Regions from separate parts of the Pseudomonas sp. DW-iso3 genome, predicted to be linked through region 1. Evidence: predicted binding sites of a transcription regulator. Region 1 holds the regulator's gene; each other region holds the start of a gene.
The links. Region 1 encodes sigma-54, which starts transcription at its own class of promoters, with help from an activator protein. Its sites were predicted from a motif close to ANTGGCATNNANNTTGCTNT; they were not measured.
Positions count from the first base shown of each region.

Region 1 (10,433 bases):
GCAACTGGTACAGGTTGAGGCTGGTGGTGTTGATCTTGAGGTCGGCGAGGTCAATGATCGGCCCCAGCAGCTTGGTTTCGTCTTCAATGGCTTCCGCCAGGGAACGGTGAGGGCTGCTGAGGGGGTGGCGCCGACGGGTTTCGGAGAAACGCTTGAGCAGGGTCTCTTCGTCGGCATCCAGGTAGAGCACATCGCAATGGATATGCTTGGCCCGCACTTCCTCGAGCAATTGCGGGAATCGCTCAAGGTGGCTGGGCAGGTTGCGTGCATCAATCGAAACGGCAACCAGAGGCTGAGCCAGTTCGGTGTGGATCAACGCGCGTTCCGCCAATTCCGGCAGCAGGCCGGCGGGCAGGTTGTCGATGCAATAGAAACCGCTGTCCTCAAGAACGTTGAGGGCGGTGCTTTTACCCGAGCCGGAGCGGCCGCTGACGATGATCAAGCGCATGATTACTGCCCGTTCTGTTCATCCAGGACAACCTGGTAAAGCGCCTCGTTGCTTTTGGCGCTGCGCAGTTTGTCGCGTACGTCCTTGCGGTCGAGCATGCTGGCGATCTGCCGAAGCAGTTCCAGGTGCGCATCGGTGGCAGCCTGCGGGACCAGCAGTACAAACAGCAGGTCGACCGGGGCACCGTCGATAGCGTCGAAATCGATGGGAGCGTCCAGGTGAAGCAGGGCGCTGACTGGGGTCTCGCAGCCTTTGAGGCGGCAGTGCGGAATGGCGATGCCGTTGCCAAAACCGGTGGAACCGAGTTTTTCACGGGCAATCAGAGCCTCGTAGACATCTTGCATTTCCAGTTCAGGCACTTCGCGGCTGATCAGGTTGGCAATTTGCTCAAGGGCTTTCTTCTTGCTGCCGCCCGGCGCGTTCACAAGGGAACGGCCGGGGGTCAGGATGGTTTCAAGTCGGATCATGGGGGGAGAGTTAACGACCTGTGCCCTGAAGCAGGCTCAGATTCTTTTCCTTATGCTTTTTAAGTTGGCGGTCAAGCTTGTCTGTGAGCAAGTCGATTGATGCATACATGTCTTCATGCTCGGCATTGGCGACTACTTCGCCACCGGGTATCTGGAGAGTCGCCTCAATTTTCTGCTGAAGCTTGTCGACCTTCATGATGACTTGCACATTGGTGATCTTGTCGAAATGACCCTCAAGCCGTTTCAGCTTCTGCTCGACGTATTCGCGCAATGGAGGGGTGACTTCTACATGGTGTCCACTGATGTTGACTTGCATACAGCTTCTCCTTCGTTGCCAGTGCATAAAGCGGCAGGTAGGACTACCTGCCACTGGAACGCTGTGGCCCGCCCGTCACATCAAACGCTTACGCTCGCTGGAAGGCGCGATCCCAAGGGATTCGCGGTACTTGGCGACGGTTCGACGGGCGACCTGAATGCCTTGTGCCTCCAGTAAACCAGCGATCTTACTGTCACTCAATGGCTTTTTCTGATTTTCCGCAGCAACCAGTTTTTTGATGATCGCGCGAATCGCCGTGGACGAGCATTCACCGCCTTCGGAGGTGCTGACATGGCTGGAGAAAAAGTATTTCAGTTCATAAATACCCCGTGGGGTATGCATGAATTTCTGGGTGGTCACCCGGGAAATCGTCGATTCATGCATGCCAACCGCTTCGGCGATGTCATGCAGTACCAGCGGTTTCATCGCCTCGTCGCCGTATTCCAGGAAGCCGCGCTGGTGCTCGACGATCTGAGTGGCCACTTTCATCAGGGTTTCGTTGCGGCTTTGCAGGCTCTTGATGAACCAGCGCGCTTCCTGCAACTGGTTGCGCATGAAGGTGTTGTCGGCGCTGGTATCGGCGCGACGTACGAAACCGGCGTATTGCGGGTTGACGCGCAGGCGCGGCACCGACTCCTGGTTCAGCTCTACCAGCCAGCGCTCGTTGTCCTTGCGTACGATGACGTCGGGGACTACGTATTCGGCTTCGCTCGACTCGATTTGCGAGCCTGGGCGCGGGTTGAGGCTCTGTACCAGCTCGATGACCTGGCGCAGGTCGTCTTCCTTGAGCTTCATGCGGCGCATCAACTGGCTGTAGTCGCGGCTGCCGAGCAAGTCGATGTAGTCGGTGACCAGGCGCTGGGCCTCGGTGAGCCAGGCCGTCTTGGCCGGCAGTTGGCGCAATTGCAGCAACAGGCATTCGCTGAGGGTGCGTGCGCCGATGCCGGCGGGCTCGAACTGCTGGATGCGGTGCAGGACGGCTTCAATCTCGTCCAGCTCGATATCCAGTTCCGGGTCGAAGGCTTCAAGAATTTCTTCAAGCGTCTCGTCCAGATAACCCTGGTTGTTGATGCAGTCGATCAGGGTCACGGCGATCAAGCGATCGGTGTCCGACATCGGCGCCAGGTTCAGTTGCCAGAGCAGATGGCTCTGCAGGCTCTCGCCAACGGAGGTGCGGGTGGTGAAGTCCCACTCGTCATCGTCATTGCTGGGCAGGCTGCTGGCGCTGGTCTGGTAGACGTCTTCCCAGGCCGTGTCGACGGGAAGCTCGTTGGGGATGCGTTCGTTCCAATCGCCTTCCTCAAGGTTATCCACCGTAGGGGCGGTTTCCTGATAGGAGGGTTCCTGCACGTCGGAATTGGGTTTTTGCTCGATGTTATCGGCCAGCGGGTCTGCATTATCGAAGTCGTCGCCTTCTTCCTGGCGTTCGAGCATCGGGTTGGACTCCAAGGCCTCCTGGATTTCCTGTTGCAGGTCCAGGGTCGACAATTGGAGCAGGCGGATGGCCTGTTGCAGCTGCGGTGTCATCGTCAGCTGCTGGCCCATTCTCAGGACTAGCGATGGTTTCATGGCAGGGGCTTAACACCTTATTCGCCGGCGCAATGCGCCATCCACGACAGGGCGCGTGAGCGCCAAACATAAGCAAATTATATGCCTGATGTCGGGGGCTTTGCCTAGAGCGCGGTAACAATAAAAATCCGGAGGTTTTCATTGACTCCCGCGCACCTCGGCAAACGGCCGTGACACCACGGTGTTTACAGGCGGAACTCGTGACCCAGGTACACTTCCTTGACCAGATCGTTGGCCAGGATGGTGGCCGAGTCACCTTCGGCGATCAGTTGGCCATCGTTGACGATATACGCGGTTTCGCAGATATCGAGGGTCTCACGGACGTTGTGGTCAGTGATCAGCACGCCAATGCCCTTGGCCTTGAGGTGATGGATGATCTGCTTGATGTCGCCGACCGAGATCGGGTCGACGCCGGCAAACGGTTCGTCCAGCAGAATGAACTTGGGGGCAGTGGCCAGGGCGCGGGCGATTTCCACACGACGACGCTCACCACCGGACAGGCTCATGCCGAGGTTGTCGCGAATGTGGTTGATGTGGAATTCCTGCAGCAGGCTTTCCAGTTCCTTGCGGCGGCCGTCACGGTCGAGTTCCTTGCGGGTCTCGAGGATCGCCATGATGTTATCGGCGACCGACAGTTTGCGGAAGATCGACGCCTCCTGCGGGAGATAGCCGATACCGGCGCGTGCACGGCCGTGCATCGGCTGGTGGCTCACGTCCAGGTCGTCGATCAGCACGCGACCCTGGTCCGCCTGGACCAGGCCGACGATCATGTAGAAGCAGGTGGTCTTGCCGGCACCGTTGGGGCCGAGCAAGCCGACGATCTGGCCGCTGTCGATCGACAGGCTGACGTCGCGCACGACCTGACGGCTTTTATAGGCCTTGGCCAGATGCTGGGCTTTCAGGGTTGCCATTACTCGGCCTTCTTCTTCGGCTGGATAACCATGTCGATGCGTGGGCGTGGTGCAGTGACCTTGCTGCCATTGGCACGACCGGCGTTAGCGATCTGTTTCACGGTGTCGTAGGTGATTTTCTCGCCTTCCGTGGAGTTGCCATCGGGGCTGAGCACCTTGGCCTGATCGATCAGCACGATGCGGTTCTGCTGGGCGTGGTACTGGATGGTCTTGCCGTAGCCTTTCATCGGGCCGGTGTCGGTAGGCGACTGCTTCTGTTCGAAGTAAGCCAGGTTGCCCACGGAAGTCACCACGTCGATGTCGCCGGCAGCGGTGCGAGTCAGGGTCACCGTATTACCGGTGATCTTCATCGAACCCTGGGTAATGATCACGCCACCGGTGTAGGTGGCGACACCTTGCTTGTCATCCAGCTGCGCATCGTCAGCCGAGATGTGGATCGGCTGCTGGCTATCGTTCGGCAGAGCCCAGGCGCTCACGCTTCCCAGTGCTGCGCCCAGACCGAGCAAAATAGGGAGAGTTTTAACGAGCCTCATACTGTCCTCTTACGTTCGATAGCAGGTGTATCCTGCTTTCTTTCAAATACGCTTTCATTCCCTTGCCAGTCGATACACCGCCAGCGCCGTCGATTCTAACGTCTTGCTCGGTCTGCGCATATTGCTTCTGCGGGAATACGGTCATGCGACTGCTGGTAATCACGGTATCGCGGTTCTGCGCGTCAGTGCGGGCGACGCGTACCGAGTCGATCAATTCAACTTCGGTACCGTCCGGGTTGACCTCGCCACGCTTGCTGGTGACGTGCCAGGGGAATTCGGTGCCGCGGTACAGATTCAGGTCGGGGTTGGTCAGCAGGGTGACTTCGGATGCCTTCAAGTGTTCGACTTTGTCCGATGTCATTTCGTACTGCACTTTGCCGTCAGGTAGGAACTGTACGCTGTAGGCATTGGTGGCGTAATAGTCGATAGCGCCTTGGTCAGCCTGCGCAACAGGCTGGTCGAGAAAGCGCTCCGGGCTGATATTCCAGTAGCCCACCGCCAGGAGCAGCGCGGCGATGACCCCGAATAACAGGAAGTTGCGAATCTTTTTGCTCAGCATAAAACGCTCTATAAGTAGGCGGCGTGGGCCGCTTCAAGGCTGCCCTGGGCACGCAGGATCAGCTCGCAGAACTCGCGGGCGGCACCTTCGCCGCCACGGGCGGTGGTGATGCCGTGGGCATGCTCGCGAACAAATGCCGCCGCATTGGCGACCGCCATGCCCAAGCCCACCCGGCGGATCACCGGCAGGTCTGGCAGGTCATCGCCCAAGTAGGCGACCTGCTCATAGCTTAGGTTGAGTTGGCCAAGAAGCTCGTCCAGAACCACCAGTTTATCCTCGCGGCCCTGATACAGGTGAGGAATCCCCAGATTTTGTGCGCGACGTTCCACAACCGGAGTCTTCCGGCCACTGATGATTGCCGTTTGCACGCCTGACGCCATCAGCATCTTGATGCCCTGGCCGTCGAGGGTGTTGAACGTCTTGAATTCACTGCCGTCTTCGAGGAAGTACAGGCGGCCATCGGTCAGCACGCCATCAACGTCGAAAATCGCCAACTTGATGTTTTTACCGCGTTGCAACAGGTCGCTGGTCATTTACATCACTCCCGCACGCAGCAAGTCGTGCATGTTCAGGGCGCCGATCGGGTGGTCATCGGCATCGACCACCACCAGCGCACCGATCTTGTGGTCTTCCATGATCTTCAAGGCTTCGGCGGCCAGCATTTCAGGGCGGGCGGTCTTGCCATGGGGGGTCATCACCGCATCGATGGTGGCGGTGTGGATATCAATGGTGCGGTCCAGGGTGCGGCGCAGGTCGCCGTCGGTAAAGACCCCGGCCAGGCGGCCGTTGTCTTCCAGGATCACGGTCATGCCCAGGCCTTTGCGGGTCATTTCCATCAGCGCGTCCTTCAACAAGGTGCCGCGCTGGACGTGGGGCAGTTCATCACCGGAATGCATGACGTTTTCCACTTTCAACAGCAGGCGGCGGCCCAGGGCGCCACCGGGATGGGAAAAAGCGAAGTCTTCAGCGGTAAACCCACGGGCTTCCAGCAGCGCCACAGCCAGGGCGTCACCCATGACCAGCGCCGCGGTGGTGGAGGAGGTGGGCGCGAGGTTCAGCGGGCAGGCCTCGTGGGCCACGTGAACATTCAGGTTTACGTCGGCGGCCTTGGCCAGGGTCGATTCCGGGTTGCCGGTGAGGCTGATCATCTGTATGCCCAGGCGCTTGATCAGTGGCAGCAGGGTCACGATTTCGTTGGTGGTGCCGGAGTTGGACAGCGCCAGGATGATGTCATCCTTGGTGATCATGCCCATATCGCCGTGGCTGGCCTCGGCCGGGTGCACGAAAAACGCAGTGGTCCCGGTGCTGGCCAGGGTGGCGGCGATCTTGTTGCCGACGTGACCCGACTTGCCCATGCCGACCACGACAACCCGGCCCTTGCTTGCCAGAATCATCTCGCACGCGCGTACGAAATCTGCGTCGATATGCGCCAGCAAGCCTTCTACGGCTTCAAGCTCGAGGCGAATGGTGCGTTGTGCGGATTGAATAAGGTCGCTGGATTGGCTCATGTCTGAAATCGTATAGCCTGACGAAAAGTCGGCGATTATAGCGGTAATGATCAATTCCCTCACGCTAGTTCGTCAGGGTTTGTTCGCAACGCGCCTGAGATTCATCCCAAGCAACGATTTTTCCCTGTCCCCAATCTGAACAAGCGCTGTTCCGGCCTTGGGCGCCCTGTACCAGCAGTGATATAGTTCGCCGCCAGTTCGGTCCGCCCAGCCCACGTGGCCAACTATTGCACAACGGTTGCAAACGTTTGTCGCAAGCGTGGTGTCTGAGTGAGAGGCTGCATCCCAAGGAGTTTAGATGAGTGCCGATAACGCCTACGCGGTCGAGCTGAAGGGACTGACCTTCAAGCGCGGGACGCGCAGCATCTTCAATAACGTCGATATCCGCATTCCGCGCGGCAAGGTCACGGGCATCATGGGGCCTTCCGGTTGCGGCAAGACCACCCTGTTGCGCCTGATGGGCATGCAATTGCGCCCCAGTGCCGGCGAAGTGTGGGTCAATGGCCAGAACCTGCCGACGCTGTCGCGCAGTGATCTGTTCGATGCGCGCAAGCATATGGGTGTGCTGTTCCAGAGCGGTGCGCTGTTCACCGACCTCGATGTTTTCGAGAACGTGGCCTTTCCGCTGCGGGTGCATACCCAGCTGTCCGATGAAATGATTCGTGACATTGTGTTGCTGAAACTGCAGGCCGTAGGCCTTCGCGGTGCCATCGACCTGATGCCTGACGAGCTGTCCGGCGGCATGAAGCGCCGTGTGGCCCTGGCGCGTGCCATTGCCCTCGACCCGCAGATCCTCATGTATGACGAGCCTTTTGTCGGTCAGGACCCCATCGCCATGGGCGTGCTGGTGCGTTTGATCCGCTTGCTCAACGATGCGTTGGGCATCACCAGCATTGTGGTCTCCCACGATCTGGCAGAAACCGCGAGCATTGCCGATTACCTCTATGTCGTCGGCGATGGCCAGGTGCTGGGGCAGGGCACGCCCGAAGAACTGATGAACGCCGACAACCCGCGCATTCGCCAATTCATGACCGGCGATCCTGATGGCCCGGTGCCTTTTCACTTTCCGGCAGCGGATTACCGCTCAGATCTTCTGGGGAAGCGCTGATGCGCAAGACATCTCTCATCGAGAAGGTTCGCCTTTTCGGTCGTTCGGGTATCGACATTGTCGAAGTGCTCGGTCGTTCGACGATTTTCCTGTTCCACGCCCTGCTCGGTCGCGGCGGCATTGGCGGCGGCTTCGGCCTGCTGATCAAGCAGCTGCATTCGGTAGGCGTGATGTCCCTGGTGATCATCGTGGTCTCTGGGGTATTCATCGGCATGGTGCTGGCGTTGCAGGGCTTCAATATTCTTTCCACCTACGGTTCGGAGCAGGCGGTGGGGCAGATGGTCGCCCTGACGCTGTTGCGTGAACTGGGGCCGGTGGTGACTGCCTTGTTGTTCGCCGGGCGTGCGGGTTCCGCGCTGACCGCCGAAATCGGCAACATGAAGTCCACCGAACAGCTGTCCAGCCTGGAAATGATCGGCGTGGATCCGCTCAAGTACATTGTTGCCCCGCGCCTGTGGGCCGGCTTCATTTCCCTGCCACTGCTGGCGATGATCTTCAGCGTGGTCGGTATCTGGGGCGGTTCGTGGGTGGCGGTGGACTGGCTGGGCGTCTACGACGGCTCCTACTGGGCCAACATGCAAAACAGCGTGACCTTCAGCGGTGACGTGCTCAACGGCATCATAAAGAGCATTGTCTTCGCCTTTGTCGTCACCTGGATCGCCGTATTCCAAGGCTACGACTGTGAGCCCACTTCAGAAGGGATCAGTCGCGCCACCACCAAGACCGTTGTGTACGCCTCGCTGGCGGTACTGGGCCTTGACTTCATTTTGACCGCCTTGATGTTTGGAGATTTCTGATGCAAAACCGCACTGTGGAAATCGGTGTCGGCCTTTTCTTGCTGGCTGGCATCCTGGCTTTACTCTTGTTGGCCCTGCGAGTCAGTGGCCTGTCGGCCAGCCCCACCGCCGATACATATAAACTTTACGCGTACTTCGATAATCTCGCCGGTTTGACTGTCAGAGCTAAAGTGACCATGGCCGGTGTGACCATCGGCAAGGTCACGGCAATCGATCTGGACCGCGACAGCTTCACCGGGCGAGTGACCCTGCAACTGGACAAGAAGGTAGATAATCTGCCGACCGACTCCACTGCATCTATCCTCACTGCGGGTCTGCTGGGCGAAAAATACATCGGTATCAGCGTGGGTGGGGAAACAGCCCTGCTCAAGGATGGCTCGACAATCCACGACACACAGTCGTCGCTGGTGCTTGAAGACCTGATCGGTAAATTCCTGCTTAATACGGTCAATAAAGACGCCAAATGAGGAATCTGTTCATGATCTCTACCTTGCGACGTGGCCTGCTGGTGTTGTTGGCAGCGCTGCCGCTGATGGCTAACGCTGCAGGTTCTGCGCACGAGCTGGTGCAGGACACGACCAGCAAGATGCTGGCTGACCTGACTGCCAATAAAGAGCAGTACAAGCAAGACCCGAGTAAGTTCTACGACGCGCTCAACACCATTGTCGGCCCGGTGGTCGATGCCGAAGGCATTTCCCGCAGCATCATGACGGTCAAGTATTCGCGCAAGGCAACTCCCGCGCAGATGCAGACTTTCCAGGAAAACTTCAAGAAAGGCCTGTTCCAGTTCTACGGCAACGCTTTGCTTGAGTACAACAACCAGGGGATTACCGTCGCTCCAGCCGGTGACGAGTCCGGTGATCGCACCAGCGTCAACATGAGCGTCAAGGGCAATAACGGCGCCGTCTACCCGGTGCAGTACACCCTGGAAAAGATCAACGGCGAGTGGAAGCTGCGTAATGTGATCATCAACGGGATCAACATCGGCAAGCTGTTCCGTGACCAGTTCGCCGACGCCATGCAACGCAATGGCAATGACCTGGACAAGACCATCAATGGTTGGGCCGGCGAAGTCGCCAAGGCCAAGGAAGAAACCGACAAACAAGCTTCCGGGAAGCCTGCGCAATGACTGAAGCGGCTGTTCGTCTAGGCGATGCCGGCGAGCTGTTCATCAGCGGCGTGCTGGATTACCTCACCGGGCCTGACCTGCGCAAGCAGGGCCAGGCACTGATCAAGACCAGTTCCGCGCCCGCGTTGGTGCTGGATTGTTCGGCGGTGACCAAGTCCAGCAGCGTCGGTTTATCGTTGTTGCTGTGCTTCATGCGTGATGCCCAAGCGGCGAAAAAGCCCGTCAGCATCCGCGCAATGCCCGAAGACATGCGTGAAATTGCCGAAGTTTCCGGTCTGACCGAACTGCTGGCCCATCCTTAATACACATCATTAAAGAGGCCCCCCGTCAGAGTCCTGCTATGCGGGGTTCGCAGGCGCGGGGCTTTTTTGTATGATGTGCGACCCGCGCGCACTGGGCGCCGATAGAGGTTGAGCATGCAGGCCCTAGAAGTTAAGAGCTTTCTTGAAGGAAAGCTGCCGGAAACGACCGTAGAAGTTGAAGGCGAAGGCTGCAACTTCCAGCTGAACGTGATTAGCGATGAACTGGCGGCACTCAGCCCGGTCAAGCGTCAGCAGCAGATCTATGCCCATTTGAACCCGTGGATCACCGATGGCAGCATCCATGCGGTCACTATGAAATTTTTCAGCCGCGCGGCCTGGGCCGAGCGCACCTGAGCCCCCAAGGCGTCGAGATTCTTATGGATAAATTGATTATTACCGGCGGTGCCCGCCTTGATGGCGAAATTCGCATCTCCGGTGCAAAAAACTCCGCCTTGCCGATCCTGGCAGCGACCCTGCTGTGCGATGGCCCGGTTACCGTGGCCAACCTGCCGCACCTGCACGATATCACCACCATGATCGAGTTGTTCGGTCGTATGGGTATCGAGCCGGTGATCGACGAGAAACTGGCCGTCGAAATCGATCCGCGCACCATCAAGACCTTGATCGCCCCGTACGAATTGGTGAAAACCATGCGTGCGTCGATCCTGGTGCTGGGCCCGATGGTTGCCCGTTTTGGTGAAGCCGAAGTCGCCCTGCCTGGCGGTTGCGCCATCGGTTCGCGTCCGGTGGACCTGCACATCCGTGGCCTCGAAGCCATGGGCGCAG
Region 1 covers NZ_JBZXDZ010000001.1:223,124-233,556, forward strand. The annotation lists gene rapZ (RNase adapter RapZ) at 1-448, opposite strand, end outside; gene ptsN (PTS IIA-like nitrogen regulatory protein PtsN) at 451-915, opposite strand; gene hpf (ribosome hibernation-promoting factor, HPF/YfiA family) at 926-1,231, opposite strand; gene AC4PS7_RS01085 (RNA polymerase factor sigma-54) at 1,307-2,800, opposite strand; gene lptB (LPS export ABC transporter ATP-binding protein) at 2,986-3,711, opposite strand; gene lptA (lipopolysaccharide transport periplasmic protein LptA) at 3,711-4,244, opposite strand; gene lptC (LPS export ABC transporter periplasmic protein LptC) at 4,231-4,803, opposite strand; gene AC4PS7_RS01105 (KdsC family phosphatase) at 4,812-5,336, opposite strand; gene AC4PS7_RS01110 (KpsF/GutQ family sugar-phosphate isomerase) at 5,337-6,311, opposite strand; gene AC4PS7_RS01115 (ATP-binding cassette domain-containing protein) at 6,610-7,419, shown strand; gene mlaE (lipid asymmetry maintenance ABC transporter permease subunit MlaE) at 7,419-8,216, shown strand; gene mlaD (outer membrane lipid asymmetry maintenance protein MlaD) at 8,216-8,683, shown strand; gene AC4PS7_RS01130 (MlaC/ttg2D family ABC transporter substrate-binding protein) at 8,695-9,345, shown strand; gene AC4PS7_RS01135 (STAS domain-containing protein) at 9,342-9,647, shown strand; gene AC4PS7_RS01140 (BolA family protein) at 9,762-10,001, shown strand; gene murA (UDP-N-acetylglucosamine 1-carboxyvinyltransferase) at 10,025-10,433, shown strand, end outside.

Region 2 (10,433 bases), on a different contig from region 1:
CAGGCCGATCACCAAGGCGCCCATCGGGCCCACGGTGCCAGCCGCTGGGGTGATGGCTACCAGGCCCGCCACCACACCCGAGGCGATGCCGAGTGCGCTTGGCTTACCGTGGGTGATCCACTCGGCGAACATCCAGCCCAGCGCTGCAGCAGCGGTAGCGATCTGGGTAACCAGCATTGCCATGCCGGCAGTGCCGTTGGCCGCAGCCGCGGAACCAGCGTTGAAGCCGAACCAGCCGATCCACAGCATGGCTGCGCCGATCAGGGTGTAACCCAGGTTGTGCGGAGCCATTGGAGTAGTCGGGAAGCCTTTACGCTTGCCGAGCACGATGCACGCCACCAGGCCAGCCACACCCGCGTTGATATGCACCACGGTGCCGCCGGCGAAGTCCAGCACGCCCCAGTCCCACATCAGGCCACCGTTGCCGCTCCAGACCATGTGCGCGATCGGCGCATAGACCAGGGTGAACCAGATAGCCATGAAGATCAGCATCGCGGAGAACTTCATACGCTCAGCGAAGGCACCGACGATCAGCGCCGGGGTGATGATCGCGAAGGTCATCTGGAAGGTGATGAACACCGCTTCCGGGAACAGCGCTGCAGGGCCGGTGATGCTGGCCGGGGTCACGCCCGCCAGGAACGCCTTGCCCATGCCGCCGAAGAAGGAGTTGAAGTTGACCACACCCTGTTCCATACCGGTGGTATCGAACGCGATGCTGTAGCCGTATACGACCCAGAGGATGCTGATGAGGCCGGTGATCGCGAAACACTGCATCATCACCGACAGAATATTCTTGGAGCGGACCATGCCGCCGTAGAACAGCGCCAGGCCAGGGATGGTCATGAACAGCACCAAAGCGGTGGCGGTCAACATCCAGGCGGTGTCGCCGGAATTGAGGACTGGAGCAGCCACTTCGTCTGCCGCCATGGCCAGGCTTGGCATTACGATGGACAACAGGGCTCCGAGCCCTGCGAATTTACGCAGAGTCATATTGTTTTCTCCTGGGGCGTTGGGGTTTGGCGGCTTAGATTGCGTCGGTATCGGTTTCGCCGGTACGGATGCGAATAGCCTGTTCCAGATTGACCACGAAGATCTTGCCGTCACCGATCTTGCCGGTGTTGGCGGCCTTGGTTATCGCCTCGATAACCCGGTCAAGATCCTTGTCGTCAATGGCGACATCAATCTTCACCTTCGGCAGGAAATCGACCACGTATTCCGCGCCGCGATACAGCTCGGTATGACCCTTCTGCCGACCGAAGCCTTTGACCTCAGTAACGGTAATGCCCTGCACGCCGATCTCGGACAACGACTCGCGTACATCGTCCAACTTGAACGGCTTGATGATGGCAGTGACTAGCTTCATGAAAACTCTCTCCCGAATTGGTGGACTTGCCCCAGGAAAACAAACCCGTCTCAAGTCTAAGCGCAGTGCCTGGCTTTGTAACGCGTCGTCGCCTCGGCATTTGCCTTTGCGACGCCAGCGAACCACTGGTGACGAAACCTGTACCCCTGATCCGTCGGCGCACTGCATTCGTCACAGCGACTGCATCAGTGCATGGGTCATGTTCGTCTAAGCAGAAACCTTGCCAGCTCCGTAAAAATCACTGAAATCAGTCCTTTGCCCACTTATCCCCACCTGCGAGGCTTTTGGGCGACGGCAATGCGCACAAAAACAGTGCGTAGCCGCCCGACCCTCTGCGCGAAAAGCGTGCGCCCGCCGTCGTGAAAAAGACTATAGACGCTGCGTGATACACTGCCGGCCAACAGTTTTCCGGAATATTTCCCATGCTCGCGCCCAAAGACCTCCTCGACGCCCTGAGCGGCCACGCCTCTCGCCTGTTCAGCGGTGACACCCCATTGCCCCGCAATGAAATCGAAAGCCAATTCAAGGCCTTGCTGCAAAGTGGTTTCAGCAAGCTCGACTTGGTGAGCCGCGAAGAATTTGATAGCCAGATGGTGGTACTTGCCCGCACGCGTGCGCGGCTGGAGAGCCTGGAGGCAAAAGTCGCGGAACTGGAAGCGCGATTGACGCCAGCGGGCGAATAACCGGCATCAACCGGTCCCTGTGGGGCTTGCCGGCCCTCGACCGGCGCCTGCTGAAAATACAATTCAGCTTTTTACTGGTGGTGCTCGGTGGCCGCTGCAACCAACTCGCCGTGGCGTGGTGGGCCTTGCAGGAAACCGGTTCCGCCGTCGTCTTCGCCAACATGATCGCCTGCTCCATCGCGGCGCAGGTGCTGGCCCGCCCTCTGCTGGGATGGCTGGGCGACAAGTACAACAAGATCCTGATCCTCAGGCTGGTTTCCCTGACCAGCGTGTTGACCGCGCTGTTGATGTTTTTTCTGTCTGCGACGCAGCTGTTCAACCCCTGGAGCGTCGGCGCCCTGATGCTCATCAGCAGTGCCGTCGCCGGTGTGCGCGAGCCGCTGCAGTCGTCGATCATTCCATTGTTTGCGCGTGACGATCAGGTCTCACTGGCCGTGCGCACCAAAAGCATGCTGTCGTCCATTTCCAACCTGCTCGGGCCAGCCATGGCCAGCGCGTTGATTTTCAGCTTCGGTACCCCGCTGGCGTTTGCCGTCGACTTCATTGCGATGCTTGGCGCGGCAGTGTTGATCGCATCCATTCCACTCCACCTCGGCGCCAGCGCCCCAGATGAACCTGAACCGACCTCCAGCGGCTGGCGCATGATTTACTCGGGTTTCAAGGCGGTCTATGGGGTGAAGGTCGAGTTCTACCTGGCTCTTGTGGCGATGCTCGTCAACTTTGCCCTGTTTCCATTTTTTACCATCCTGCTGCCGCTGTACGTGAAGACAGTTATCCACTACCCGATCACCTACCTCGGCCTGCTGGATGCGTGCTTCGGCCTGGGCATCCTGGCGGGCAGCTACACGATCACCGGCTGGTTGACCCAACGGGTACCCCGCGACCTGTGTGTCGCGGCAGGCTTTGCACTGTTGGGGGGCAATATGTGGCTGGCCGGCGCGCTCTCATCGATAGTCGTCGTGCCCCTGGCGTTTTTCTGTGGAGGGGTGGGCCTGATGCTGATCAACATTCCGACCTCTGCCGTGAGATTACTGGCGACCCCCAAGCAGCACCGCAACCGGATCTTCGCCACCGTGTCCTTTCTGTCCGCGGCAGCCAGCCCGCTGGGCAGTTTCGCCATGAATGGCCTGATCGCCAACCTCGGTGTCACCCTGACCATCACGTCGCTGGGGGCGATGGTGCTGGGGTTGTCACTGCTGGTGTTCCTGATTCCCGATTTCCGCACCTTCATGCGTGCCCCGGACACCCAACTCAACGGCGCCTATCTGGATAAGTATCCCAACGCCTTTGCACGTTGATACGTCCTGTAAAAGTCTGATTCGTTGCCCATGCGTTCCCTCGACTACCTTTGAGAAACCGCAGGAAGCGGCCTCAATTCTTCAAGGAACGAGCATGTCCCTCGCCATCGTCCACAGCCGTGCCCAAATTGGCGTCGAAGCTCCCGCCGTCACCGTCGAGGTGCACATGGCCAATGGTCTGCCGTCCCTGACACTGGTGGGTTTGCCGGAAACGGCGGTCAAGGAAAGCAAGGACCGGGTGCGCAGCGCCATTCTCAATTCTGCCCTGCAATACCCGGCCCGCCGCATCACCCTGAACCTGGCGCCTGCCGACCTGCCCAAGGACGGCGGGCGTTTTGACCTGGCGATTGCCTTGGGAATCCTCGCGGCCAGCGTGCAGGTGCCGGCGTCGATGCTCGATGAGGTGGAATGCCTGGGAGAATTGGCCCTGTCCGGCGAAGTGCGGGCAGTGAAAGGCGTGTTGCCGGCAGCATTGGCGGCGCGCAAGGCGGGGCGCACCGTAATCGTGCCGCGGGCGAATGCGGAAGAAGCCTGCCTGGCGTCGGGGTTGAAAGTGCTCGCCGTGGATCACTTGCTGCAGGTGGTGGCACACCTGAACGGACATCAGCCTATCGAGCCCTACCAATCCGACGGATTGCTGTATCTGAACAAACCTTACCCGGACCTGAGCGAAGTACAGGGCCAGCTCGCCGCCAAGCGCGCACTGCTGATCGCGGCGGCGGGGGCGCATAACCTGCTGTTAAGCGGCCCGCCCGGCACCGGCAAGACATTGCTCGCCAGTCGCCTACCGGGTTTGTTGCCACCGCTGAGTGAGCAGGAAGCCCTGGAAGTGGCGGCGATTCAATCGGTCGTCAGCGTGGCGCCACTCAGTCATTGGCCGCACCGACCGTTTCGCCAGCCGCATCATTCGGCGTCGGGCCCGGCGCTGGTGGGAGGCGGGTCAAAGCCGCAACCGGGAGAAATCACCCTGGCCCATCACGGCGTGCTGTTTCTGGATGAGCTGCCGGAGTTCGACCGCAAAGTATTGGAGGTGCTGCGCGAGCCACTGGAATCAGGGCACATCGTGATTTCCCGTGCCCGCGACCGCGTGAGCTTCCCGGCCCGCTTCCAACTGGTCGCCGCCATGAACCCCTGCCCTTGCGGGTACCTCGGCGAACCCAGCGGACGTTGTCGCTGTACGCCGGAGCAGATCCAGCGCTATCGCAACAAGCTCTCCGGGCCGCTGCTGGACCGCATCGACTTGCACCTCACTGTGGCGCGAGAAACCACTGCGTTGAATCCTACCCAGCAGGCAGGCGATAACACAGCCGAGGCGTCGGCACGGGTCGCCCAGGCCCGCGATCGCCAACAGCAACGCCAAGGCTGTGCGAATGCTTTCCTTGATCTGCCGGAGCTACGCAAGCACTGCAAGCTGGCGAAGGTCGACGAATGCTGGCTGGAAAACGCCTGTGAACGGCTGACGCTTTCCCTGCGCGCAGCCCATCGACTGCTCAAAGTGGCACGCACCCTAGCCGACCTTGAGCACACCGATAGCATCAACCGGGCGCATCTGGCGGAAGCGTTGCAGTATCGGCCCGCGGCTGTTGGCTAGGGTGACTGTGGAAAGTCCAGCAGCAACCGCGCCACTTCCATCACTTCATCCAAGGCCGCTTCGGCCGACTCCGTGGAGGGCTGGAGCATCAGGTCGTCGGCGTAGCCCATCGCCACTGCAAAGATTTGGCGGGCAGCGCGTTGTGGCGAGTCACAACGCAGGACATTGGCAGCGACACCTCGCTCGATCACTTCGGCGAGCATGCCTTGCCATTGAGCATTGATCACCAGGTAAGCCTGGGCCATTTGCGGGTCTTGCATCGCTTCGTCCCAGGCATCCAGCCACAGCGCCCAGCCTGCATCGGCGGTGCTCGGAAGGCAGTCACGCAAAAAACCCACAAAGGCATCCAGCGGGGGGGCTTCTGCCAGAGGCGCCCGTACTTCGTCCAACTGCTCATTGGCAAACCGCACGAAGGCTTCGCGGCGCAGCTCCTTCCAATCACTGAAGTAGTGATAAACGTGGCTACGGGACAGCCCGGCATGTTCGGCCAGGTCGCGGGTGGACACATCGGCAAACCCCTTGCTGCGAAACAACTCCAGGGCGGCGGCGATGATCTGGTCTTTACGGTCGATACGCGACATGGCAATTCCTTTCGGCACCGGCAGATAAGCGGCGCTTGCTTTTTGAGCGATCGCTCAAGGATACTTGAGCAGTCGCTCAATAATAGCGTCTATCATCCCTTTGGTGCACCCATGACATCCGTCACGCCTCAAATCCTGATCGAAGAAAGCAAGAAAATCGGCCAGCAATCCGCCGGCCAGACCCTCAATGCGATCGCCAAAGCCTATCCCGGCAAGCTGTTCGGCACGCTGTCATTGGTTGCATTGGAAAATGCCCTGCTGCTGGCATACCCGTTGTTTGCAGGGTTTGCGGTGGATGCAATCATTCGGGGCGATGCCAGCAACGCTCTGTTCTACGCCGCCGTGGTCCTGGCGTTCTGGGTCGTCGGCGCGGCACGCCGGGCGCTGGACACCCGAACCTTCACCCGGATCTACGCCGACCTGGCGGTGCCGGTGATTCTGAACCAGCGCCTGCAGAATCACAGCACCTCCAAGTCAGCGGCACGGGTGGTGCTCGCACGAGAGTTCGTCGACTTCTTTGAGAAACACGTGCCGATCATCGCCACGGCGCTGGTATCGATTATTGGTGCGGCGGTGATGCTGATCGTGATCGAGCCCTGGGTCGGTCTCGCGTGCCTGGGCGCACTGGTGCTGTGTATCACGCTGTTGCCGCGCTTTGCCCAACGTAACCAAGCGCTGCATGAGCGCCTGAATAATCGCTTGGAAAAGGAAATCGGCCTGGTGGAAAAAGTCGGTGCGCCGACCCTGCGACGCCACTACCAGGTGCTGTCTCGCCTGCGGATCTGGCTGTCAGACCGCGAGGCCGCTGCGTACCTGTTTCTCGGCACACTGGCTGCCTTGCTCTTCGTGGTCGCCATCAGCCAGTTGGCCTTGTCCCCCGCAGTCAAGGCCGGTCATGTGTATGCGGTCATGACCTACCTGTGGACCTTCGTCACCAGCATGGACGAAGCCCCTGGCATGGTCGACCAACTGGCGCGCCTCAAAGACATCGGCAAGCGCGTGGACCCAGGGCTGGGCGACCGCTAGGTCTCAACGAAACCGATCCACTTCATGCCGCAGGCCCGCCGCCAGGGTCTCCAGTTCCTTGGCCGTGATCGCCAGGTTCGACACCACCTCGCGCTGCTCGCTGTTGGCCAGCGCAATGCTCTGCAGGTTGCTGCTGAGCAAAGTCGCGGTGCTGCTCTGTTCCTGGGTGGCGGTGGTGATCGCAGCGAACTGCTGACCGGCCGAGCGGCTTTGCTCGTCGATACGCGCCAGGGCCGACGCCACATCGGCGTTGCGCGACAGGCCTTCCTGCATCAATACGTTGCCGCGCTCCATGGTGCTGATGGCGTTGCCGGTTTCCTGCTGGATGCTCTGGATCATCCCGGAAATTTCGTCGGTGGCCTCACGGGTACGCGACGCCAGGTTACGCACCTCATCAGCGACCACGGCAAACCCACGACCCTGCTCACCCGCCCGTGCGGCTTCGATGGCGGCGTTGAGTGCCAGCAGGTTGGTTTGTTCGGCGATCGAGGTGATCACGCCGACGATCCCGCCAATTTCCTGGGAACGCTGGCCCAGGGTGTTGATCACCGTAGCCGTGCTGTTGAGCGCGGCGGCGATGTGTTCCAGGGACGACGACGCTTCTTGCATCGAGTTGCGCCCGATACGGGTTTGCTGGGCGTTTTCCTGGGCGAGGCGTTCGGTGCTGCCCATGTTATCGGCGATGTTCAGCGACGTGGCGCTGAACTCTTCCACTGCACCAGCCATGCTAGTGATCTCACCGGACTGCTGCTCCATGCCCTCATAAGCACCACCGGATAACCCAGACAACGCCTGGGCACGGCTGTTGACCTCTTCGGCTGCCTTGCGGATATGCGAGACCATGGTCGACAGCGCTTCACCCATCTGGTTGAAGCTGCGCGCCAACTGGCCGATTTCGTCATGGCTGGACACATTCAGGCGTACGCTCAAGTCCCCCGCACCCAGGGCTTCGGCCTGGCGCACCAGGTCGCCCAACGGCGCCAACTTGCTACGCAGCAACCAGACCGTTGCGCCGACCGCCAGCAGCATGGCAAGCACGCTGCCGATCACCAGGCGGATGCCGACGTCCCAGGTCACCGAGCGAATCTCGGCCTTGGGCATGCTCGCGACAACTGCCCACGGCCCGCCGTCGAAGGGCACAGAGACGCTGTAGAATTCTTCGTTCTTGTCCGTCCAGAAGCGACCTTTGCCTGGTGTTTTGGCCAGGTCCAACATCACTGGAACCGCCTGGTCCAGCGCCTGCACGCCAGCCGGGGGCACCAGCCAGCGCTTCTGCTCGTCCAGCAGGGCCAGGGAGCCGGTCTGGCCGATACGGAAGCGCTTGAGATTCTCGAACTGGGCATTCTGCGCATCGGTGTAGTCAAAACCGATGAACAGCACGGCGATGACCTGGCCGCTGCTATCACGCACGGGGCTGTATTGGGTCATGTAGGAGCGGTCGAACAATACCGCCCGGCCGATGTAGGTTTGCCCGCTGAGCACACGCTGATAAGCCGGGCCTTGGCGATCCAGGACCGTACCGATGGCGCGGTTACCATCCTGTTTGGTCAACGACGTGCTGATGCGGATGAAGTCTTCGCCGCTGCGTACAAACACCGTGGCCACGCCGCCGGACATCTGCTTGAACTCATCCACATCCTCGAAGTTGTTGTTCAACACCTCGCTGCCCAGATACAGGCTCGGGGTCTGCACACCGGCCACGGTCACTGGTTGGTCTGCACGCACACTCAAACCGGCACCAAAACGCTTTTCGAACAGCCCGCTCAACCGCTGGGTACTCTCGCGCAAGGTGCCGTGGAAGGTGTTGAGTTGATCGGCAAGCAAGCGCGCCTCGCTGGCCAGGTGTTCCTCGCGGGTGGCGAGGTTGGCGGAGTCGAGGGAACGCAGAGCAAACACAGTACTGCCGCTGATGACGACAGCCAGAATCACGGCGAGTGCGAGGCCTAGCTGTGAGGCTATCCGAGCGCGAGGTTGAGTCATGAAGGCTCCTGGCCGAGGCCAGGATCATCCTGATCTCATAGCGTTGCTCGGCAAATTATCTGGTGGGAAACGTTGGTGCACGATTGTTCCAACACACCTTCTTCGGCTGGGCGAAGCAATACTTGAGCGAATCACAGGGGTATCACGCAAACGATTGCACGAACGCTCTGCAACCACTCAATCGAGACGTTCGACTGAAGGCAACGCCATCGCCTTGACCTCCGCCTGGAGAAACTCCGCCAAGCGCCGCAGCCGCTCACCGCCGGGGCGGGTCTTCGGCCACACCAGGTAATAACTTTCACCACTGGCTACGGCTGTTGGCCAGGGCAGGCTCAATCGGCCCTGGGCCACGTCTTCGGCCACCATCAGCAGGTCACCCATGGATACGCCGTAACCCCGCGCAGCGGCGATCATGCCCAGTTCGAGGGTATCGAACACCTGCCCGCCCTTGAGCGACACCTGGGATGACAAGCCCATGCGCTCCAGCCAGTTGCGCCAATCACGACGGTCAGGCGTGGGGTGCAGCAACTCGGCGGTGGCCAGGCGCTCGACATCCCAGGGTCCATCCTCCAGCAGGTTGGGGGCGCCCACCGGAATCAGCAATTCCGGGAATAGATAACTGGCCTCCCAATCCGCCGGAAAATGGCCGTAGCTCAGCAGCACGGCGCAGTCGAACGGTTCCTGGTTGAAGTCCACCTCGTCCACACTCATCCAGGCGCTGGTCAGTTGCACCTCATTGCCGGGCTGCAACGCACGGAACCGGCTGAGCCGCGCCAACAGCCAGCGCATGGTCAGGGTGGACGGTGCCTTCATGCGCAGGATGTCGTCTTCGGCATTCAAGGTATGGCAGGCCCGCTCCAGCGCGGCGAAACCTTCGCGCACGCCAGGCAACAACAGACGCGCCGCCTCGGTGAGCTGCAAGGTGCGGCCGCTGCGCTGGAACAAGCGGCAGGCGAAGTGCTCTTCCAATGTGCGGATGTGTCGGCTCACCGCACTTTGCGTAATAGACAGTTCCTCCGCCGCACGGGTGAAGGAATTGTGCCGCGATGCCGCCTCAAACGCGCGAAGGGCATAAAGGGGAGGAAGGCGACGTGACATTTGGCAAGCTCCTACAAGCAATGCCGTAACGTACCAGATTCATCAGGCATGAGTTTTAGTCATATGAACGATCGCATTTATCCCTTTGTGCAATGCGCTGAGAGCGCCGAGAATCAACCCTCCCTCAACCCTTCGACTATTCGAGCGTGATGATCATGCAGCATCCGGCACGTACCGAACTCTGGGCCATTCTGCGGCTGTCAGGGCCGTTGATTGCCTCACAGTTGGCGCACATGCTGATGGTGCTGACCGACACCCTGATGATGGCGCGCCTGAGCCCCGAAGCCCTGGCCGGTGGCGGCCTGGGCGCGGCAAGCTATTCGTTCGTGTCGATTTTCTGCATCGGCGTGATTGCCGCCGTGGGCACCTTGGTGGCAATCCGTCACGGCGCGGGGGATATCGAAGGCGCCACCCGCCTGACCCAGGCCGGGCTGTGGCTCGCCTGGCTGATGGCCTTGGCGGCCGGCTTGCTGTTGTGGAACCTCAAGCCGCTGCTGCTGCTGTTCGGCCAGACCGAGACCAACGTGCACTCGGCGGGGCAATTCCTGACGATCCTGCCGTTCGCCCTCCCGGGTTTCCTGAGCTTCATGGCCTTGCGCGGCTTCACCAGCGCGATTGGCAAGGCCCAGCCGGTGATGGTGATCAGCCTCGGTGGCGCGGTGGCCAACTACCTGCTCAACCATGCGTTGATCGAAGGCATGTTCGGCCTGCCGAAACTGGGCCTGATGGGCATCGGACTGGTCACGGCCGTCGTCGCCAATGGCATGGCGTTGGCGCTGATGTGGTACATCCACCGCAACCGTACCTATGCGG
Region 2 covers NZ_JBZXDZ010000008.1:322,407-332,839, reverse strand. The annotation lists gene AC4PS7_RS24030 (ammonium transporter) at 1-990, opposite strand, end outside; gene glnK (P-II family nitrogen regulator) at 1,025-1,363, opposite strand; gene AC4PS7_RS24020 (accessory factor UbiK family protein) at 1,786-2,046, shown strand; gene AC4PS7_RS24015 (MFS transporter) at 2,073-3,344, shown strand; gene AC4PS7_RS24010 (YifB family Mg chelatase-like AAA ATPase) at 3,439-4,935, shown strand; gene AC4PS7_RS24005 (TetR/AcrR family transcriptional regulator) at 4,932-5,516, opposite strand; gene AC4PS7_RS24000 (ABC transporter six-transmembrane domain-containing protein) at 5,628-6,542, shown strand; gene AC4PS7_RS23995 (methyl-accepting chemotaxis protein) at 6,546-8,522, opposite strand; gene AC4PS7_RS23990 (LysR substrate-binding domain-containing protein) at 8,700-9,620, opposite strand; gene AC4PS7_RS23985 (NorM family multidrug efflux MATE transporter) at 9,770-10,433, shown strand, end outside.
Region 2: glnK (P-II family nitrogen regulator) is a predicted target of sigma-54. The motif match lies at 1,572-1,591, and genes of this name have one in related genera.

Region 3 (10,433 bases), on a different contig from region 1:
ATGTGGCCGACTTCCGAGTTGCCCATCTGACCGTCCGGCAAGCCTACGTCCATACCTGAACCAGAGATGAGGCCGTTGGGTACGCTGGCGGTCAGGCGGTCGAGTACCGGCTTCTTGGCCGCGTATACCGCGTTGTCGTGGTGGCTTTCACTGTGTCCGAAGCCATCGAGAATTATCAGGACCAAAGGTTTAGGCGTAGTAGTCATAGATCCTCTCGCGGCGGTAATAAAGGAAGACAATTGAAAAGGGAGTGGCAGTTTAAAGCGAAGTTCCGACCACGTCACCGCTTTACGGGGGTTGGCCCCCCCTGACGGCTGTGTATACTTACCGCCATTTTAACGCCCTGGAACCTCCTTGATGGTTGATCACCTGATTGCATTTGCCACTGCCCACTACCTGCTCGTGGGTGCCTTCGTCATCCTGCTGGCGCTGCTGATCGCTCACGAATTGAGCCGCGGTGGCCGCAGCCTGAGCACGGCGGAGCTGACCGCACTGGTCAACAAGGATGAGGCCGTTGTCGTGGACATCCGCCCGGCCAAGGATTTTGCCACCGGCCACATCGTCGGTGCCCTGAACATTCCGCAGGACAAGCTGATCGCGCGCCTGGCCGAGTTGGAAAAGCACAAGGCCAAGACCATCATCCTGGTCGACGCCCAAGGCCAGCACGCCGGCACCCACGCCCGCGAAATGCTCAAGACCGGTTTCACCGCCGCCAAGCTGTCCGGTGGCATCAGCAGCTGGCGCGCCGATAACCTGCCGCTGGTGAAGTGATATGAGCCAGGTTGTCGTGTATTCCAGCGATTGGTGCCCTTACTGCATGCGGGCCAAGGCTCTGCTGGAGAAAAAGGGCGTTGCCTTCGAAGAAATCAAGGTCGACGGCAAACCCCAGGTGCGCGCCGAGATGGCCCAGAAGGCGGGGCGCACGTCCGTGCCGCAGATCTGGATCGGCGCCAAGCATATCGGTGGTTGCGATGACCTGTTTGCCCTGGAGCGCGCGGGTAAACTCGATGCGCTGCTGCTCGTCTGATGCCTAAACCCTAAAAGACCCCAAGATCACAAGGATCTGCGATGACTGACCAACAGAACACCGAAGCTGCAGAAGCCCAAGCGCCACAGTTTTCGCTGCAGCGCATCTACGTGCGTGACCTGTCGTTCGAAGCGCCGAAAAGCCCGGCCATCTTCCGCCAGGAATGGACCCCAAGCGTTGCACTGGACCTGAACACTCGCCAGAAGGCCCTGGAAGGCGACTTCCACGAAGTCGTGCTGACCCTGTCCGTGACCGTCAAGAACGGCGAAGAAGTGGCCTTCATCGCTGAAGTGCAACAGGCCGGTATCTTCCTGATCCAGGGCCTGGACGAAGCGTCCATGAGCCACACCTTGGGCGCGTTCTGCCCGAACATCCTGTTCCCGTATGCCCGTGAGACCCTGGACAGCCTGGTCACCCGTGGCTCGTTCCCTGCGCTGATGCTGGCTCCGGTGAACTTCGATGCCCTGTACGCTCAAGAGCTGCAGCGCATGCAACAGGAAGGTTCGTCGACCGTTCAATAAGTCGATGCGGTAAAAATGTGGGAGGGGGCTTGCCCCCGATAGCGGAGTGTCAGTCACATAGATGTCGACTGGCACTCCGTCATCGGGGGCAAGCCCCCTCCCACACTTGTTTTACGGTGTTACTTGAAACCGAGCTGGCGCCAGCCTTCGTAAACCGCGACGGCCACGGTGTTGGACAGGTTCAAGCTGCGGCACCCCTCGCGCATCGGCAAGCGCAGGCGATGGCCATCGGGCAGGGCGTCGAGTACCTCGGCCGGCAGGCCACGGCTTTCCGGACCGAACAGGAAGGCGTCACCTTCGGCAAAGCTGACATCGTGGAACGGTTGCGAGCCCTTGGTGGTGAACGCGAACAGTCGCGGATGCCCCAGGCTTTCCAGGCAACTGGCCAGGTCGGCGTGGCGCTTGAGCGTGGCGTACTCGTGGTAGTCGAGCCCGGCACGGCGCAGGCGCTTGTCGTCCATGTCGAAGCCCAGGGGCTCGATCAAATGCAGGTGGCAGCCACTGTTGGCGCACAGCCTGATAACGTTGCCGGTATTCGGCGGAATTTCTGGTTGAAAAAGGATGACGTGAAACATGCACGGCTCCGAAGGCAAAGATGCGCTGCATTCTACCCCTGAAGAGGACCCAAGACCGAAGCTTATGCCTCGGGTCATGGGCTCATTGGCGATTGTTGGCATGATGGTGGGCCTGATGATCGGTCGCCTGACCACACCGGACCCGGTCGAACTGCAGCAGGTCGAGACCGCGGCGGACGGCGTGGTGGTGTGGTTCAACAGCGAACCCAAGCTGCACGGCGAGCATATCGACGGCACCGTGGCGCTGCTGTTCGACGCACAGGGCCAGGCCGCCGGTGGGCAGCTCAAGGTCAATGACAAGGATGTGAACTGGCGCGTGCGCAAGACCGATGGCGGCCTGCTGCTGAACCTGGTGGCGGCTCGGCCGTTGCGCGGGGAATGGAAAGGGGAGGAGGCTGACGGCCGCTGGCGGCTGGCGATCCATCTCCAAGAGCAATAAAAGAGGGAGTTCCCGGCCTGCCTGTACCAGGGCTCCCAAAACAGGGTGAAGCTTGCAAAGCTTCGGTGTTAAAGAGGGAATCCCCGGCCTGCCTGTACCGAGGTTCCCCAAAGCGGTGTGGGGCGCGACGCTGCTCGCGTCAAGCACCCCGGGTGTAAAGAGGGGATTCTCGGCCTGCCTGTACCAAGGTCCCCGAAACTGGGTAGTACAAGGGTTATTGCAGGGCGCGTGCCAGAGTGGCGACGTTGTGCCAAAAAAATCCTAAAAAAAGCGCAAAGCCCCGGAATACGGGGCTTTGGTGTTTTTGGTATTCAGATTGTCATCAACGAGCCTGAGGCTTGATGCGTTAGATTCATGCCCGATGCCGGTTCATGGTGCATTGAAGCGGTGCACGGCGCTGGAACTTTGTAGCGGTCCAAATGTGGGAGGGGGCTTGCCCCCGATAGCAGTAGGTCAGTCACAACATCTGTGGCTGATATACCGTCATCGGGGGCAAGCCCCCTCCCACATTGGATCTTCAGTGGATCTGAGATTCAGGCTTCATCACCCTCGTCATCATCCCCACCATCCACCTTCATCCCCAACTCCTTGATCTTGCGCGTCAGGGTATTGCGGCCCCAACCCAGCAACACGGCGGCATCGCGGCGGCGACCGGCGGTGTGCTTGAGGGCGGTCTCGATCATGATGCGCTCGAACGCCGGCACGGCGCTGTCCAGCAGGTTCGACTGGCCGCGCGCCAGGGCCTGGTCGGCCCATTGGCGCAGCGCTTGTTCCCAGTTGGTCACCGGCGCGGAATCCTGCGGAAGGCTCAACAGCTCCGGAGGCAGGTCGCTGATGTGCACTTCGCGTCCGGAGGCCATCACCGTGATCCAGCGGCAGGTGTTCTCCAACTGACGCACGTTGCCGGGCCACGGCAGGTTCTTCAGGTATTCCTCGGTCTCGCTTTTCAGCAGCTTCGGCTCGACGGCCAGCTCCTGAGCGGCGCGGCTGAGGAAGTGGCGGGCCAGGGTCGGGATGTCTTCGCGACGGTCCGACATGCGCGGGATATGGATGCGGATCACGTTGAGGCGGTGGAACAAGTCCTCACGGAATTTGCCCGCGTGCACCAGGGTTTCCAGGTTCTGGTGGGTCGCCGCGATGATGCGTACGTCGACCTTGACCGGTGTGTGTCCGCCCACCCGATAGAACTCACCGTCCGCCAGCACGCGCAGCAGACGGGTCTGGGTGTCGGCCGGCATATCGCCGATTTCATCGAGGAACAGCGTGCCGCCGTCAGCCTGTTCAAAGCGCCCGCGACGCAGGTTGGCTGCGCCAGTGAATGCGCCTTTTTCGTGGCCGAACAGCTCGGATTCCATCAAATCCTTTGGAATCGCCGCCATGTTCAACGCAATGAACGGCGAGGCTGCGCGTGGGCTGTGACGGTGCAGGGCATGGGCGACCAGCTCTTTACCGGTCCCCGACTCGCCGTTGATCAGCACGGTGATGTTGGAATGGCTCAAGCGCCCGATGGCGCGAAACACTTCCTGCATCGCCGGCGCTTCGCCGATGATTTCCGGGGTGCGGGTCAGGGCGGGTGGAGCTTCCTGGTTCTGTTGTTCCTGGGCGTGCTGGTTGGCGCGTTTGACCAATGCCACCGCTTCGTCCACGTCGAACGGCTTGGGCAGGTATTCAAAGGCGCCGCCCTGATAGGACGCGACAGCGCTGTCCAGGTCCGAGTGCGCCGTCATGATGATCACCGGCAAGCGCGGGTGCTGCTCGCGAATCCGCGCCAGCAGGTCCAGGCCACTGGCGCCGGGCATGCGGATGTCCGAGATGATCACGTCGGGCTGCTGGCGCGCCAGGCGGCTCATTACACCGTCGGCGCTGTCGAAGCTCTGGGTGGTCATGCCTTCCTGTTGCAAGGCTTTCTCGAGGACCCAGCGGATAGAACGGTCGTCATCGACGATCCAGACAGTTTCACTACGGCTCATGTCGATGGGGCTCCTTGTTCCAGTGGCAGAAAGATCGAGAACGTGGTGTGGCCAGGATGGCTCTCACACTCGATCAGACCCTGGTGCTGGCTGATGATGTTCTGGGTAATGGCCAGGCCCAGCCCGGTACCGTCCGGGCGGCCACTGACCATGGGAAAGAAAATGGTTTCCTGCAGTTCCGCAGGAATCCCCGGGCCGTTGTCGATGATCTCGACCTTGGTCACCAGGCGATGGCGCACATGGCCAATGGTGAACTGACGCAGGGCGCGGGTGCGCAGGCTGATGCGGCCCAGGCGCAGCTCGTTCTGGCTGCTGATGGCCTGCATGGCGTTACGTACGATATTGAGCACCGCCTGAATCATCTGTTCGCGGTCGATCAAAACGTCGGGAATGCTTGGGTCATAGTCGCGCACCAAGGTGATGCAGCCCTGGCTTTCGGCCTCAACCAGCTGACAGACACGCTCCAGCACTTCGTGCACGTTGGTCATCGCCAGCGACGGCAGCTTGTTGGAGCCGAGCATGCGGTCCACCAGGTTACGCAGGCGGTCGGCCTCTTCGATGATGACGTTGGTGTAGTCCTTGAGGTTATCGTCCGGCAGCTCGCGGGCCAGCAGTTGCGCTGCGCCACGGATACCGCCCAGCGGATTCTTGATCTCATGGGCCAGGCCGCGCACCAGCATCTTGCTGGTCTCCTGCTTGGACAGCTGCGCTTCTTCCTTGGTGATGCGCAGCAGGCGGTCGCGCGGGTGCACTTCCAGCAGCAGCAGGGTGGCGCCGTTGCTGAGGATCGGGGTCACGGCGTAGTCGACGGTCAGGGTCTGGCCGGTCAGGGCCGTGAGCATCGCTTCGCGCTTGGTGAAGGGGTGTGCCTGCTCCACGGCCTGGCGCAATGAGCTCAAGGCTTCGGCTGACTCGGTGAACAATTCGCTGATGAACTGCCCATGGCTGCGCTGGCCGCTGATGGCCAGGAGCATCTCCGCCGCCGGGTTCATGTACTCAAGACGCAAGTCGTCGTTGAGTAGGATGGTCGCGGTGGTCAGGTTGTCGAGTAGCAAACGGTGCAGTGCATCGCTGATGGTCATCAGGACCTCTTTTGGAGCAACGCGCGGGCTTGAGGCACACGCTGATACAAGGAAAATGCAAAAACCAAACCAAGGCTCCGAAAAGAAGCGTGCAAGCCCTGAAATGGGGGTTTTAGGCGCGAAACTGTGGCGTTCTGCCAGCTTGCTCGGGAAGTTTCGAACCAAAATGGGCTGGGCAGGTGGGTAGGGTGCAGCCTATCGCACCAATATAGTGCGGTTTTGTGAAGGTTGTTCAGGAAGTGCTGGGCGGACCGTTTTCAATGCGGGGTGAAAACGGTTCGGGACGGTCAGCGTTGCTCTGACAGTGGCATGCCTGGAGTGCCCGCATAAAAGACCAGAAGCTCAACGGGTGTGCTTCCGGTAATGCCGCGATGTTCGGTGCCCATCATCTCGGCCAGGGTTTGCCCTTGCCTCAAGGTCCGCGAGGCGCCGCTTGCGCGGGTGTCAACGGTCAACTCCCCTGAAACGATGTAGGCAGCGTTCGGCATCGGGTGGGTGTGCCAAGGCAGTTGCGTGCGTGCCGGGATCTTCAGGCGTATCAGCGTGAGCTGCGGCGTGCCGGACGGGTAGGCTTTGTAGGGCGTGCCGTCCCAAGACTCGCTACGTTCAAGCAAGACCTCTTTCTCGATCTGCGCCGCATCTTTTGCCTGCGTGCCGCAGCCCAGCAACGACAAAACTGTCGCTGCTGCAGTCAAGCACTTGAGGGTGTCCATGGTTCCATCCTATTCGGTCAGTGAACGCTCAGGCTATGGCTGTCGGCCCAGGTGAAGATGCAGGACGGTTCCTCAAATCAAGTAGGTCGAACGCACAGCTCGGCCGTGGCACGGATCATCGCCAGTTGCCGCAGTGGATCGTTCAGCGGCTCATGCACGGCTTCGGCCAGCCACTGTGGGCACTGCGGGTCGGTGCGCTGCGGGGTAAAGTCGGCCAGCTGCTGCAGCAGGCGTTTTTGCAGTTCATCCAGCTGCGGGCGTATCTGTTTGATCAGGTCCGGGCGTGGGTCGTCCGGCGCCTTGCCTTGGAACTGCCAGTCGGAAAGGTGGGTGTATTGCACCAGCTTGTTGGCCTCGATCTGCGCCGAAAAAAACTGCTCGGCGGCGGCCGCGTCCAGCTTGTAGGTCGGTGCCTGGGCGCTAACGCTGGCGATCACCTCTTGTTCGCGCTTTTTATCTTCCACGGGCTTTTTGCTGTCCCATTTGCTCAGGGCTACCTGGTCGGCGATCTCCAGGCGTTCGGCAATGCTGTTGAGCAGCGGCTCCAGAGTGGGCGGCGCAGCACTCGCACTGGCACTGACGAACAACAGAGCGAACACAAGTCGACGTTTCAAGGATGATCTCCTGTGGGAGCGGGGCTTGCCCGCGATGGCGGAGTATCAGTCAATACAACAGGTGCTCGATGCGGCGCAATCGCGGGCCAAAAAAAAGACCTCCCGAAGGAGGTCTTTTTTCATCACGCTACATTAAGCAGCGCTACCGGATCAGCAGCTGTAGTACAGCTCGTATTCCAGTGGGTGTACGAAGGTGCGAACCTTGATTTCTTCTTCGCTCTTCAGGCCGATGTAAGCGTCGATGAAGTCGTCGCTGAACACGCCGCCTTTGGTCAGGAACGCACGGCCCTTGTCCAGCTCTTCCAGGGCTTCTTTCAGGCTGCCGCACACTTGTGGGATCTCTTTGGCCTCTTCAGGCGGCAGGTCGTACAAGTTTTTGTCGGCGGCGTCGCCAGGGTGGATCTTGTTCTGGATACCGTCCAGGCCAGCCATTACCAGGGCAGCGAAGGCCAGGTACGGGTTGGCTGCTGGATCCGGGAAGCGTGCTTCGATACGGCGAGCGCGAGGGCTGGACACGTATGGAATACGGATCGACGCGGAACGGTTGCGCGCCGAGTAGGCCAACATTACCGGTGCTTCGAAACCTGGGACCAGACGTTTGTAGGAGTTGGTCGACGGGTTGGTGAAGCCGTTCAAGGCCTTACCGTGCTTGATGATACCGCCGATGAAGTACAGGGCAGTGTCGGACAGGCCGGCATAACCTTCGCCAGCGAAGGTGTTCTTGCCCTCTTTGGCGATGGACAGGTGAACGTGCATACCCGAACCGTTATCGCCGTACAGAGGCTTAGGCATGAAGGTAGCGGTACGGCCGTAGGCAACGGCAGTGTTGTGTACGCAGTACTTCAGGGTCTGTACTTCGTCAGCCTTGGCCACCAGGGTGTTGAACTTCACACCGATTTCGTTCTGGCCGGCAGTGGCCACTTCGTGGTGGTGCACTTCGATGGTCAGGCCCATGTCTTCCATGGCGTTGCACATGGAGGTACGGATTTCGTGGTCGTGGTCGAACGGCGGAACTGGGAAGTAGCCACCTTTGATGCCTGGACGGTGGCCATGGTTGCCGCCTTCCACGTCTTGATCGGACATCCAGGAGCCTTGTTCGGAGTAGATCTTGAACATGGAGCCGGAGATGTCGGACTTGAACTTCACTTGGTCGAAGATGAAGAATTCTGGCTCTGGGCCTACGAATACAGTGTCACCGATACCGGTCGACTTCAGGTATTCCTCGGCACGCTTGGCGATCGCACGTGGGTCGCGGTCGTAGCCTTGCATGGTCGAAGGCTCGATCACGTCGCAGACCAGGATCAGGGTCGGCTCTTCGGTGAACGGGTCGAGTACGGCAGTGCTGTCGTCCGGCATCAGGATCATGTCGGAGGCTTCGATGCCTTTCCAGCCAGCGATGGAGGAACCGTCGAACATTTTGCCTTCTTCGAAGAAAGCTTCATCCAGCGCGTCGCGAGCCGGCATGGTCACGTGGTGCTGAGTGCCTTTGGTGTCCGTGAAGCGCAGATCAATCCATTTAACGTCATGATCTTTGATGAGTTGAACCGACTTCGACATAGTGTCCTCCGGGTGGCTTCGGGCTGGGGTAGTGGAGTTAGCCCTTAGAATGTGGGTGATGCCGGCGCGGATAGTCCGCCATGGCAACCTGCCTCACAAGAGAGCAAATTGCATGCCAGTGCGCCAACATGGGTTTTCTGCTCAAAAAACGACCCTATAAAGGTGCATTACGACAAAAGACTAAAAATGGCGCACCGCAATGTAGCGGAAAGGCGCACAAATGCACCTATTTAGTGCGTGATACGTGCGATGCATATTAACTGGTTAAACCTTGAGCGATTTCCGCTATAATCCGCGCCCCCCTTTTTCAGCAGGCCCGGCGCGCGCTGTTTCCATGAAATTAATCGTTAAAGTCTTCCCCGAGATCACCATCAAAAGCCGACCGGTACGGACGCGTTTCATCCGTCAGTTGGCCAAGAACATCCGTGCCGTGCTCCGCGATCTGGACCCGGCTGTGGTGGTGAACGGCGTGTGGGACAACCTCGAGCTGGAAACCCGTGTCACCGAGCCCAAAGCCTTGAAGGACATGACCGAGCGCCTGAGCTGCATGCCGGGCATCGCGCATTTCCTGCAGGTGGATGAGTACCCGCTGGGCGACTTCGATGACATCACCGAGAAGTGCAAACAGCACTACGGCAGTGAGCTTGAAGGCAAGATCTTTTCGGTGCGCTGCAAGCGTGCCGGCAAGCACACCTTCAGCTCCATGGACGTCGAGAAATACGTCGGCAGCAAGCTGCGTCGCGAGTGCGGCGCATCCGGAATTTCCCTGAAAGCGCCGCAAATTGAAGTGCGCATGGAAATTCGCGACCAACGGTTGTTTGTGATCCACAGCCAGCACAACAGCATCGGCGGCTACCCGCTGGGCGCCCTGGAACAGACCCTGGTGCTGATGTCCGGCGGTTTCGATTCCACGGTGGCGGCCTACCAGATCATGCGCCGCGGTCTGATGAGCCACTTCTGCTTCTTTAACCTGGGCGGACGTGCACACGAATTGGGCGTGATGGAAGTCGCGCATTTTATCTGGAAGAAGTACGGCAGCTCCCAACGCGTGCTATTTGTGAGCGTACCGTTCGAGGAAGTGCTGGGCGAAATTCTCGGTAAAGTCGATAACGGTCATATGGGCGTGGTATTGAAGCGTATGATGTTGCGCGCGGCCTCGCGAATCGCCGACAAGTTGCAGATCGATGCACTGGTAACCGGTGAGGCGATCTCCCAGGTCTCCAGCCAAACGCTGCCGAACCTGTCGATCATCGATTGCGTCACCGAGAAGCTGGTCTTGCGCCCGCTGATCGCCAGCCATAAGCAGGACATCATCGACCTGGCAGAGCAGATCGGCACCGCCGACTTTGCCAAGCACATGCCCGAGTACTGCGGGGTCATTTCGGTGAACCCCAAGACCCACGCCAAGCGCCATCGCGTGGAGCATGAGGAGAAAGAATTCGACATGGCGATTCTGGAGCGTGCGCTCGAGAACGCCAAGCTGGTCCCGATCGATCGCGTGATCGACGAATTGGGCCAGGACATCAAGATCGAAGAAGTCAGCGAAGCCCTGGCCGGCCAGATCGTCATCGACATCCGTCACCCGGATGCCGCTGAGGATGAGCCGCTGGAAATCGCCGGCATCGACGTACAAACGCTGCCGTTCTATGCATTGAATGCGCGTTTCAAGGAACTGGATAACAGCCGTCAGTACCTGCTGTATTGCGACAAAGGCGTGATGAGTCGCCTGCATGCCCACCATTTGCTCAGTGAGGGACATGCCAATGTGCGCGTTTATCGACCGAGCTAAGAGCCCGGGGCTGTTTGCCTGTGGCCTGCGTCACCGGCCCCCCGACTCTGCCGTCAAGCTGTAACGGCAAGGCCTGACTCTACTGTTAATCGCTGCCACGACCTGTCAGCACACCGAATCCTCTGATCGAGATACACAAGTGATCG
Region 3 covers NZ_JBZXDZ010000006.1:229,237-239,669, forward strand. The annotation lists gene gpmI (2,3-bisphosphoglycerate-independent phosphoglycerate mutase) at 1-206, opposite strand, end outside; gene AC4PS7_RS18995 (rhodanese-like domain-containing protein) at 358-771, shown strand; gene grxC (glutaredoxin 3) at 773-1,027, shown strand; gene secB (protein-export chaperone SecB) at 1,069-1,548, shown strand; gene AC4PS7_RS19010 (tRNA (cytidine(34)-2'-O)-methyltransferase) at 1,668-2,123, opposite strand; gene AC4PS7_RS19015 (hypothetical protein) at 2,122-2,562, shown strand; gene ntrC (nitrogen regulation protein NR(I)) at 3,096-4,532, opposite strand; gene glnL (nitrogen regulation protein NR(II)) at 4,529-5,614, opposite strand; gene AC4PS7_RS19030 (cupin domain-containing protein) at 5,902-6,327, opposite strand; gene AC4PS7_RS19035 (chorismate mutase) at 6,405-6,941, opposite strand; gene glnA (type I glutamate--ammonia ligase) at 7,092-8,498, opposite strand; gene thiI (tRNA uracil 4-sulfurtransferase ThiI) at 8,833-10,287, shown strand; gene typA (translational GTPase TypA) at 10,427-10,433, shown strand, end outside.
Region 3: glnA (type I glutamate--ammonia ligase) is a predicted target of sigma-54. The motif match lies at 8,599-8,618, and genes of this name have one in related genera.